One region of the Bradyrhizobium sp. 14AA genome, then DNA from elsewhere that is predicted to be linked to it. Evidence: predicted binding sites of a transcription regulator. Region 1 holds the regulator's gene; the other holds the start of a gene.
The links. The regulator PhoB, encoded in region 1, activates phosphate uptake and scavenging genes when phosphate is short. The targets are predictions, from matches to a motif close to TGTCATNNANCTGTCAT.
Positions count from the first base shown of each region.

Region 2: the regulator PhoB is predicted to act here: its motif matches at 1,456-1,472, upstream of phnF (phosphonate metabolism transcriptional regulator PhnF).

Region 1 covers NZ_JAVAYM010000046.1:3,785-9,464, reverse strand. Annotated here, with positions in the region: gene pstS (phosphate ABC transporter substrate-binding protein PstS) at 1-278, shown strand, start outside; gene pstC (phosphate ABC transporter permease subunit PstC) at 456-1,445, shown strand; gene pstA (phosphate ABC transporter permease PstA) at 1,447-2,292, shown strand; gene pstB (phosphate ABC transporter ATP-binding protein PstB) at 2,289-3,110, shown strand; gene phoU (phosphate signaling complex protein PhoU) at 3,122-3,838, shown strand; gene phoB (phosphate regulon transcriptional regulator PhoB) at 3,853-4,560, shown strand; gene RAD15_RS41610 (GcrA family cell cycle regulator) at 4,862-5,374, opposite strand.
Region 2 covers NZ_JAVAYM010000019.1:122,990-128,669, reverse strand. Annotated here, with positions in the region: gene phnE (phosphonate ABC transporter, permease protein PhnE) at 1-502, shown strand, start outside; gene phnF (phosphonate metabolism transcriptional regulator PhnF) at 694-1,422, opposite strand; gene phnG (phosphonate C-P lyase system protein PhnG) at 1,542-2,006, shown strand; gene phnH (phosphonate C-P lyase system protein PhnH) at 2,011-2,619, shown strand; gene RAD15_RS29345 (carbon-phosphorus lyase complex subunit PhnI) at 2,624-3,727, shown strand; gene RAD15_RS29340 (alpha-D-ribose 1-methylphosphonate 5-phosphate C-P-lyase PhnJ) at 3,724-4,614, shown strand; gene phnK (phosphonate C-P lyase system protein PhnK) at 4,607-5,404, shown strand; gene phnL (phosphonate C-P lyase system protein PhnL) at 5,413-5,680, shown strand, end outside.

The sequences.
Region 1 (5,680 bases):
AGGCGGCCGCCTCCAACGCCGACTGGGCCAAGGCTCCGGGCTACTACGTCATCCTGACCGACCAGCCCGGCGAGAAGTCCTGGCCGATCACCGCGGCGACCTTCATCCTCATGCACAAGGACGCCACCGACAAGGCGGCCTCGCAGGAAGCCATCAAGTTCTTCCGCTGGGCCTTCAAGAGCGGCGGCAAGGCGGCCGAAGAACTCGACTACATCCCGATGCCCGAAGGCGTCGTGACCCTGATCGAGAAGACCTGGGCTGCCGAGATCAAGAGCTAAGACGCTCTTCTCTCGTGTCCCGGACGCGGTGCGGCATGAAATGCCGCTCCGCAGAGCCGGGACCCACAAACGCTAGGCCCCGGATCAGCGTCGCACCGCTTCGCGCTGCACCGCATCCGGGGCACGAGACCAAAAACAAGCGTATATAAACGGGTACAGGGGATCGGCGTGGCTGAGATGGCTGTTCAGAGCGACGTAATCGACGACGCCGGACCGTATGATCGCGCAAAAGCCTTGAGCGCGTTCAAGCTCGGCGATCTCACCTTCTACTGGATCACGCGGCTCTCCGCGATCTCGGTGCTTCTCATCCTCGGCGGCATCATCCTGTCGCTGATCGTCGGGGCCTTCCCGGCGATGAAGGAATACGGCTTCGCCTTCCTGTGGACGCAGCGCTGGGCGCCGTCGGCGGATCCGCCCGTGCTCGGCGCGCTCGGGCCGATGTACGGCACGCTCGTCACCTCCTTCATCGCGATGCTGATCGCCATTCCGGTCGGTCTCGGCATTGCGATCTTCCTCACCGAGCTCTGCCCGCAATGGCTGCGCCGCCCGATCGGCATGGCGGTCGAGCTGCTCGCCGGCATTCCCTCGATCATTTACGGCATGTGGGGCTTCTTCGTGTTGGGTCCGTTCCTGGCCAACACCTTCCAGCCCTTCATGATCAAGATCTTCGACGGCGTCCCCGTGCTGGGCGCGATCTTCGCGGGGCCCCCGTCCTATCTCAGCCTGTTCAACGCCGCGCTGATCCTCGCCATCATGGTGCTGCCCTTCATCACCTCGATCTCGGTCGACGTGTTCAAGACGGTGCCGCCGGTGCTGAAGGAAGCCGCCTACGGCGTCGGCTGCACCACCTGGGAAGTCGTCCGCAGCGTGGTGATCCCCTACACCCGCGTCGGCATCATCGGCGGCGTCATGCTGGCGCTGGGCCGCGCGCTCGGCGAGACCATGGCGGTGACCTTCATCATCGGCAACTCGTTCCGCATCTCCTCGTCGATCTTCGCCCCGGGCACCACGATCTCGGCGGCGATCGCATCCGAGTTCGCCGAGAGTGACGGCCTGCACCAGTCCGGCCTGATCCTGCTCGGTCTCCTGCTCTTCGTGCTGACGTTCTTCGTGCTCGCAGGCGCGCGGCTGATGCTGCTGCGTCTCGAAAAGAAGGCGGGGAAGTAACATGAACCCGATTTACGCACGCCGCCGCCGCAAGGACATCGTGGTCCGCGGGCTCTGCATCGCCGCCGCCGCCTTCGGCGTCACCTGGCTGGCACTGATCCTGATCACGCTGCTCTACAACGGCCTGGCCGGCCTGAACCTGGAGCTCTTCGCCGCGGACACGCCGCCGCCGGGCTCGACCGAGGGTGGCCTGCGCAACGCCATCGTCGGCTCGCTGATCATGACGGTGATCGGCGTCGGCATCGGCGCGCCGCTCGGCCTGTTCGCCGGCACCTACCTCGCCGAGTACGGCCGCAACGACAAGCTGACCTCGGTGATCCGCTTCATCAACGACATCCTGCTCTCGGCGCCCTCGATCATCATCGGCCTGTTCATCTACGGCGCGGTGGTGGTGCCGATGCGCGGCTTCTCGGCGATCGCAGGCTCCCTCGCGCTCGCGGTCATCGTCATCCCGGTCGTACTGCGCACCACCGAGGACATGCTGCTGCTGGTGCCGAACGCGCTGCGCGAGGCGGCCTCGGCGCTCGGCCTGCCGCGTTCGCTGGTGATCAAGCGCATCGCCTACCGTGCCGCCCGGTCGGGTCTCATTACCGGCGTGCTGCTCGCCACCGCCCGCGTCGCCGGCGAGACCGCGCCGCTGCTCTTCACCGCGCTGTCGAACCAGTTCTTCAGCCTCGGCCTGAACAAGACGATGGCGAACCTGCCTGTGACCATCAACAATTTCGTCCAGAGCCCCTACGCCTACTGGAAGCAGCTCGCCTGGAGCGGCGCGCTGCTGATCACGATCACCGTGCTTGCCCTGAACATTGGCGCGCGCATCCTTGGCGCCGAGAGGACTGCAAAATGACCGACCTGTCCGTATCCGTGAGTTCGAACGCGCATCTGGCGTTGCAGCAGCCGCTGCCGGAAGCGCCCGCCAAGGTGACGGTGCGCAACCTCAACTTCTATTACGGCGAGCACCACGCGCTGAAGAACATCAACCTGACGCTCGGCGCCAACCGCGTCACCGCGTTCATCGGCCCGTCCGGCTGCGGCAAGTCCACCCTGCTGCGCATCTTCAACCGGATGTACGATCTCTATCCGGGCCAGCGCGTCACCGGCCAGCTGATGCTCGACCAGACCAACATCCTCGATCCCAGGCTGGACCTCAATTTGCTGCGCGCGCGCGTCGGCATGGTCTTCCAGAAGCCGACGCCGTTCCCGATGACGATCTACGAGAACATCGCCTTCGGCATCCGTCTCTACGAGAAGATCTCGAAGTCCGAGATGGACGACCGCGTCGAGAAGGCGCTGCGCGGCGGCGCGCTGTGGAACGAGGTCAAGGACAAGCTCAACGCCTCCGGCCTGTCGCTCTCCGGTGGCCAGCAGCAGCGCCTCTGCATTGCCCGCACCGTTGCGGTGCGGCCCGAGGTGATCCTGTTCGACGAGCCCTGCTCGGCGCTCGACCCGATCTCGACCGCCAAGGTCGAGGAGCTGATCCAGGAGCTGTCGGAGAACTACACGATCGCGATCGTCACCCACAACATGCAGCAGGCGGCGCGCGTCTCCGACAAGACCGCCTTCATGTATCTCGGCGAGCTGATCGAGTTCGACGACACCAGCAAGATCTTCACGTCGCCGACCGACCGGCGCACGCAGGATTACATCACCGGCCGGTTCGGCTGAGGAGACGGGACATGGGTTCTGAACATACCGCAAAGGCTTTCGACACCGACCTCCAGGAGCTCACCCGCCTGGTCGCCGAGATGGGCGGCATTGCCGAGCGCATGATCGTCGATTCCGTCGACGCGCTGATCCGCCGCGACGTCGCGCTCGGCCAGCGCGTCGTCACCACCGACGCCGAGCTCGATGCGCTGCAGAAGCGCATCGAGGAGCGCGCCGTGCTCACCATCGCCCGCCGCCAGCCGATGGCGGTCGATTTGCGCGAGATCGTCGGCGCCATGCGCGTTGCGACCGACCTCGAGCGGATCGGCGACCTCGCCAAGAACATGGGCAAGCGCGTCGCGGCGCTGGAGACGGACTTCCATCCGCTCAAGCTGTTCCGCGGCCTCGAGCACATGACCGATCTCGTGCAGCAGCAGGTCAAGTCGGTGCTGGACGCCTATGCCGCGCACGATCTGCCGGCGGCGATGGCGGTGTGGAAGGGCGACGAGGAAGTCGACGCCATCTGCACCTCGCTGTTCCGTGAGCTCCTCACCTACATGATGGAGGATCCGCGCAACATCTCGTTCTGCATTCATCTGATGTTCTGCGCCAAGAACATCGAGCGGATCGGCGACCACGCCACCAACATCGCCGAGACCGTGTTCTACATGATCGAGGGTCAGGCGATCACCGACAAGCGGCCGAAGGGCGACATGACGACCTTCGCCACGACGATTCCGAACACCTAAGGAGCGACGACACCATGGGCGCACGCATTATGGTGGTTGAGGACGAGGAAGCTCTCACCGAGCTTCTCCGCTACAACCTCGAAGGCGACGGCTATGACGTCGAGACGGTGATGCGCGGCGATGACGCCGACACTCGTCTCAAGGAGCACATCCCCGATCTGATCGTGCTGGACTGGATGCTGCCGGGGCTCTCCGGCATCGAGCTGTGCCGGCGGTTGCGGACCCGTCCCGAGACCAAGCAGCTCCCGATCATCATGCTCACCGCGCGCGGCGAGGAGAGCGAGCGGGTGCGCGGTCTTGCGACCGGCGCCGATGACTACATCGTCAAGCCATTCTCGGTGCCGGAGCTGCTGGCGCGCGTGAAGGGGCTCTTGCGGCGGGCCAGCCCCGAGCGGCTCGCCACCGTGCTCGCCTATGGCGACATCGAGCTCGACCGCGACAAGCGCCGCGTGGCGCGCTCGGGCCGGCCGATCGATCTCGGTCCGACCGAATATCGCCTCCTGGAGTTCTTCCTGGAACATCCCGGCCGCGTGTTCTCGCGCGAGCAGCTGCTCGACAGCGTCTGGGGCCGCGACATCTACATCGACGAGCGCACCGTCGACGTCCATATCGGCCGCCTGCGCAAGCTGCTCAATCTCGGCCGCGAGCAGGACCCGATCCGCACCGTCCGCGGCGCCGGCTACGCGCTGGATGATCGCTTTGCGAAGGCGGAGCAGGTGTGAGGGTTGGGACGCAGGCTTGAGTTTGGCCGCGGCCATAATCTCAGCCGTCGTCCCGGACAAGCGAAGCTGCAGGCAACGCGCAGCGTTGTCTGCAGCGAAGAGCAGATCCGGGACCCCTAACGACAGGGCGTGGTTGTTGTGCGAAAAAGGTAACTCCGAGTCCCCGTAACCACATCTGTCGTTGGCTATGGGTCCTGGATCTGCGCGCGCTTCAGGCGCGCTTGTCCGGGGCGACATCGGACGTCTTGAGCCGTCATCGTGTGACGGCTGCCGTCGTTGCAGTCAGCTAAATCCGTCTAACTCACCGCGGTCCCGGCTTCGCCGGTGCGCGGCGGCGATCTGCTGCCGGCTGGTAGGCGACGCGCGAGTGCTGGGCGCAATAGGGCAGGCCGGAGAGCGCCTTGCCGCCGCAGAAGAAGAAGTCTGGGCTCGAGGGATCGCCGACCGGCCAGTGGCAGGTCGCCTCGTTCAGCTCCAGCAGCGACAGCCGCTGGCTCATCGGCACCACGTTGTCGTAGGTGACCGGTTCGGCCTCCACCTCGACCTCGAAGGCCTGCGCCAGCGCGGTGTTGCCGCGCGAGATCGGACGGCTCACCCGCATCATGTGCTGCGCGGGACGCGCCTTGCGCGGCCGGGGCGCTGCCGATGAAGGGCTCTTGGCGCGGCCGGACAGGCCGAGCCTGTGCACCTTGCCGATCACGGCATTGCGGGTCACATTGCCGAGCTCAGCTGCGATCTGGCTGGCCGAAAGTCCGGCCTCCCAGAGCTTTTTAAGCTGTTCGACGCGATCGTCGGACCAGGTCAAAACCGTCATTGCACCCTTTCCCTCGCTGCGCGCCGCCATATCGGGGCCTTGCAGCGAATGCCTAAGCCTTGAAAAACCCGTGCCGCCAGAATCCCTTAAGGCTCGCCGGGTGCACGAAGTGCGCCCGAACGTTTACGCCGGTACATGAGGACTTAGAGATCAGAACCGCTGCACGAGATGTCGTATCTGACAGGGCAAACGCTACAATATGGCGTGACTCCCGCGCAAGAGTCCGCCGACTCGCTTCCACATGTTCCGTGGTGGAAACGCGCAAAATCGGCACCGCAAGACTACGGATTCAGCGTTTCCCGAGGC
Region 2 (5,680 bases), on a different contig from region 1:
GTCGAACATCCTGCGCTTCCCGGTCCGGCGTTTCCTGGATTCGATCCGCGGCGTCGACACGCTGATCTGGGCGCTGGTGTGGATCAACGTGGTCGGGCTCGGCCCGTTCGCCGGCGTGCTCGCGATCGCGGTCTCCGATTTCGGCGCGTTCGGAAAACTGTTCTCGGAGGCGATCGAAGGTGCCGACCAGAAGCAGGTCGAGGGCATCCGCGCCTCCGGCGGCAGCCCGCTGCACGAGATCCGCTTTGGCCTGTTGCCGCAGGTCCTGCCCGTGATCGCCGGTCAGGTGCTCTATTTCATCGAATCCAACACCCGCTCGGCCACCATCATCGGCATCGTCGGTGCCGGCGGCATCGGGCTTCAGCTTGCCGAGCAGATCCGCGTGCTGGAATGGCAGAAGGTGTCGTTCCTGATCCTGATGATCCTGGTCGCGGTGGCCGCGATCGATTTCATCTCGGGCAAGCTGCGGTTTGCGATTATTGGAAGGCGGGCGGTGGCCTGATCGCAGGTGCCGTAGGGTGGGTTAGCCGAAGGCGTAACCCACCACCGCTTATCTCCGCGGAGACAGTGCCGTAGGGTGGGCAAAGCGCAGCGTCCCCACCAATTCTATCGTAGTGCTCGATGAATGGTGGGCACGGCGCAAGCGGCGCCTTTGCCCACCCTACGAGTCCGGTTTCGTGGAGAGAGGGTTCTCTACGACTCCACCAGAAACTCCACCCGCTCCGCCGCAAAGCGCGAATGCTTCGTCACTAGCGGCTTGCCTTCGAGACCATGGTCGGTCGCATCGACCACCAGGATAGGCCGGCCGAGCGGCAGATCCAGCCGTGCCGCATCGGTGGCGTCCACGATGCCGGCGGTGATCCGGGTGGCGCCGCGGCGATAGTCGCGGACGCCGTAATGTTCCAGCAGTTTCGTCATCGAGCGTGTCGCCGCGAATACCGCGCCCGCACCGGGAAACAATTCCGCCGATAGCCAGGTCGTGGAGACGCAGATCGGCGTGCGGTCGGCGAGCCGTATCGCTTCGATCCGCACCAGCGGAGCGCCGGCCTTCAATCCCAGTTCCCGCGCCAGTTCGCGGGTCGCGACGTCATCGGTCGCCTCGATCAGGCGGCCATGCGGTTCGCGGCCATCGGCGCCGACGATCTCGGAGAAGCGCGTGCGCGAACGCAAGGGATAGGCGAGCTTCTGCGCCTCGACATAGGTTCCGCTGCCGCGTTCGGCGCGCACCAGGCCGCGTTCGGCAAGCGCGGCGAGCGCGCGCCGCACGGTGTGGCGGTTCACCCGATAGGTTTCGGCGATCTCCATCTCGCCTGGCAATTTGTCGCCGGCCGCAAAGCGGCCGTCGGCGATGCCGCGTTCGATGCCGTCGGCGACGAGGCGCCACAACGCGACGCCCGAGGAGGCTGTGTCCTGCATGCTCATGTCGCGGCCAAGCTAGCCCAGAAATCACGTCCTTGTCACGAAACAGTCATGGCGTGCCCGTATGAAGTTGTCTAGTATCATAGACAACTTGGATTCGGCAAGTTCTGCGGAAAAGTTCGGTGGATACGGTGACCCAGCACAACAATCAGCAAGCCCAGCGCAAGGCCGCGATGGCGGTGCTGGCGCATGCGGAGGCGGGCGAGATCGCCGCCCGCCTCCGTAACTTGACTCTCCCGGCCCATCAGGAGCTGCGCGCGCCGGAAAGCGGCCTCGTCATGCTGCGCGGCCGGGTCGGTGGCGACGGTGCGCCGTTCAATCTCGGTGAAGCCACGGTGTCGCGCGCCGCGGTGCGGCTTGCGAGCGGCGAGGTCGGCTTCGGCTACACGCTCGGGCGCAACAGTGAGAAGGCGCGGCTGATCGCGCTGTGCGATGCGCTGGTGCAGTCCAGGGACTTCGGCGGAGCGGTCGAGCGGGACGTTATCGCGCCGTTGCGCGAGCAGCTTATGGTCAGGCGCAAGCAGGCGGCGGCGGAGACCGCCGCAACGAAGGTGGATTTCTACACCATGGTGCGCGGTGAGGGGTGAGATCATGACCACGATTGCGGAACTGCCGCCCGGTTTCGCCGACAAGGTGCTGTCGGCGCAATCGACCTTTCGCTCGGTCATGGACGCGATGGCGCGGCCGGGCTCGGTCCAGCGCATCGTTCCGATGGCCGGGGCGCCAGGGCCGATGATGCGCGGCACGGCCGCGATCGCGCTGACATTGTTCGACCACGACACGCCGCTCTGGCTCAATCCGCGGATGGCGGAAAGCTCGGACGTGGTGAAATGGCTCAAGTTCCACACCGGCGCGCCGGTGGTGCAGGATACGTCGATCGCAAGCTTCGCGCTGATCAGCGACGGCGTCCTGCTGCCCGCGCTCGAACGCTTTGCGCTGGGCACCAACGAATATCCGGATCGTTCGACCACGGTGATCATTCAGGTCGAGAGCCTCGACGCGGGACGCAGCTTCGAGCTGCGCGGTCCCGGCATCGACGGTGTCGCGACGCTCCAGGCCTCGATCAAACCGTTCGACCTGTTCGAGCGCCTGCGCTTCAACGAAGCATTGTTTCCGCGGGGCATCGACGTGGTGCTGGTCGCCGATGATGCCGTGGTTGCGATCCCGCGCACCACGCGCGTCGTGAACAGGGGAAGCTAGTCGCATGTATGTCGCAGTCAAAGGCGGCGAACGCGCCATCGAGAACGCCCATCGTCTGCTCGCCAATGCGCGGCGCGGCGATCAGAGCGTTGCGGAAGTCACGCTCGACCAGATCTCGGAGCAGCTCGGCCTTGCCGTGGACCGCGTCATGAGCGAGGGCTCGCTCTATGACCGCGAGCTCGCGGCACTCGCGATCAAGCAGGCGCGCGGCGACATGATCGAGGCGATCTTCCTCGTCCGCGCCTTCCGCGCCACCCTGCCGCGCTTCGGCGCGAGCGAGCCGTTCGACACCGGCACGATGCGGGTGCGGCGGCGGGTCTCCTCGACCTTCAAGGATATTCCGGGCGGCCAGATCCTCGGACCGACCTTCGACTACACGCATCGCCTGCTCGATCCCTCACTCGCCGAAGGTTTCGTGCCGGAAGCGCCGGCAACAGCCGAAGCGTCGACGGCGCCGACGCCGCGCGTGACCGACATTCTCGGCCGCGACGGGCTGATCGAGTCGTCGCCACAGGCTGAAGATGGCGCCAGCGTTGGCGACCTCACCCGCGAGCCGCTGAACTTTCCGGCGGATCGCGATTTGCGCCTGCAAAATCTCGCGCGCGGTGACGAGGGCTTCTTGCTCGCGATGGGCTATTCCACCCAGCGCGGCTACGGCCGCAACCATCCCTTCGCCGGCGAGATCCGCTTCGGCGAGGTCGAGGTCGAATTCGCAGCGGAAGATGTCGGCTTCGCGGTGCCGCTCGGTGCGATCGAGCTCACCGAGTGCCAGATGGTCAACCAGTTCAAGGGATCTGCGACCGAGGCGCCGTGCTTCACCCGCGGCTATGGCCTCGCCTTCGGCCAGAGCGAGCGCAAGACCATGTCGATGGCGCTGGTCGACCGCGCGCTGCGCGCCCGCGAGCTGGGCGAGGAAGCACTCGCCCCGGCGCAAGATGAAGAATTCGTGATGTCGCATTCGGACAACGTCCAGGCGACCGGCTTCGTCGAGCATCTGAAGCTGCCGCATTATGTCGACTTCCAGTCCGAGCTCGGCCTGCTCCGCAAGCTGCGCAAGGAATTCGCCGATGCCCAAGCGCCCGATGCCATGAAGGAGGCCGCGGAATGAACGCGCCCGCCTACAATTTTGCCTATCTCGACGAGCAGACCAAGCGGATGATCCGCCGTGCGATCCTGAAGGCGATTGCGATCCCCGGCTATCAAGTGCCGTTCGCCAGCCGCGAAATGCCGATGCCCTATGGCTGGGGCACCGGCGGCGTGCAGGTCACGGCCGCGATCCTCGGCCCCCAGGACGTGCTGAAGGTGATCGACCAGGGCTCGGACGACACCACCAACGCGATCTCGATCCGGAAATTCTTCGCCAAGACCGCCGGCGTCGCCACGACGACGGCCACCGACGAGGCGACGGTGATCCAGACCCGTCACCGCATCCCCGAGACGTCGCTGCACGCGAACCAGGTGCTGGTCTATCAGGTGCCGATCCCGGAGCCGCTGCGTTTCCTCGAGCCGCGCGAGACCGAGACGCGGCGCATGCATGCGCTCGCCGAATACGGCCTGATGCATGTGAAGCTCTATGAGGACATCGCCCGTTTCGGCCACATCGCGACCGCTTACGCCTATCCGGTGAAGGTGAATGCGCGCTACGTGATGGACCCGTCGCCGACGCCGAAATTCGACAATCCCAAGATGGATAATTGCGCGGCGCTGCAATTGTTCGGTGCGGGCCGCGAGAAGCGCATCTATGCGATCCCGCCTTATACGCAGGTGGTGTCGCTCGATTTCGAGGACCATCCGTTCGAGCCCTACCGCTTCAACGCGCCTTGCGCGCTTTGCGGCGCCGAGAATTCCTATCTCGACGAGATCGTCACCGACGACAAGGGCGGGCGCATGTTCGTCTGCTCCGACACCGACTATTGCGAAGGCCGCCAGGCCGCCGGCCATCACGGCAGCCTCAGCGCCGCGCCGTACAAGGAGAAAGCGGGCTCACATGGTTGATCTCGATAGTCTTGAGAGCGACCAGCCGCTGCTGGTCGCGGAGTCTCTCAGCAAATCCTTCGGCCGCATCGCTGCCTGCCGCGACGTGTCGTTCTCGCTCTATCCCGGCGAGGTGCTGGCGATCGTCGGAGAATCCGGTTCGGGCAAGTCGACGCTGCTGCAGATGCTCTCGGGCCAGCTCGCGCCGAGCGCGGGTCAGGTGTCGTACCGGATGCGCGACGGCATCACGCGCGATCTCACGACCTTGGGCGAAGCCGAGCGGCGCTTCCTGTTCCGGACCGACTGGGGTTTTGTGCATCAGGATCCCGCGCAGGGCCTGCGCATGGCGGTCTCGGCCGGCGCCAATGTCGGCGAGCGACTGATGGCGGTGGGCTGGAATCACTATGGCCGTATCCGCGACACCGCATCCGATTGGCTCACCCGCGTCGAGATCGACATCGCGCGCATCGACGATGCGCCGCGCACCTATTCCGGCGGCATGCGCCAGCGCCTCCAGATCGCCCGCAACCTCGTCACCGAGCCGCGGCTTGTGTTCATGGACGAGCCGACCGGCGGCCTCGACGTCTCCGTGCAGGCGCGCCTGCTCGACCTCGTGCGCAGCCTCGTCGCCGAGCTGCACCTTGCCGTCATCATCGTCACCCACGATCTCGCGGTGGCGCGCCTCTTGTCGCACCGCGTGATGGTGATGAAGGGCGGCCGTGTCATCGAGACCGGCCTCACCGACCAGGTGCTCGACGATCCGCGCGAGCCGTATACGCAACTCCTCGTCTCCTCGATACTGCCGCCATGAGCTTTCCAATGACCGCCATGATCGAAATCGCCGACGCAAAAAAAACCTTTACGATGCACCTGCAAGGCGGCATCGAATTGCCTGTGGTCAGCGGCGTGACCTTCCACGTCAATCCGGGCGAGTGCGTCGTGCTCTCGGGTCCGTCCGGCGCCGGAAAATCGTCGATCCTGAAGATGATCTTCGGCAACTACCGCTGTGACTCCGGCCGCATCGGCATCCGCCATCGCGGCGCGGTGATTGATCTTGCCAGCGCCGAGCCGCGGCAGATCCTCAACG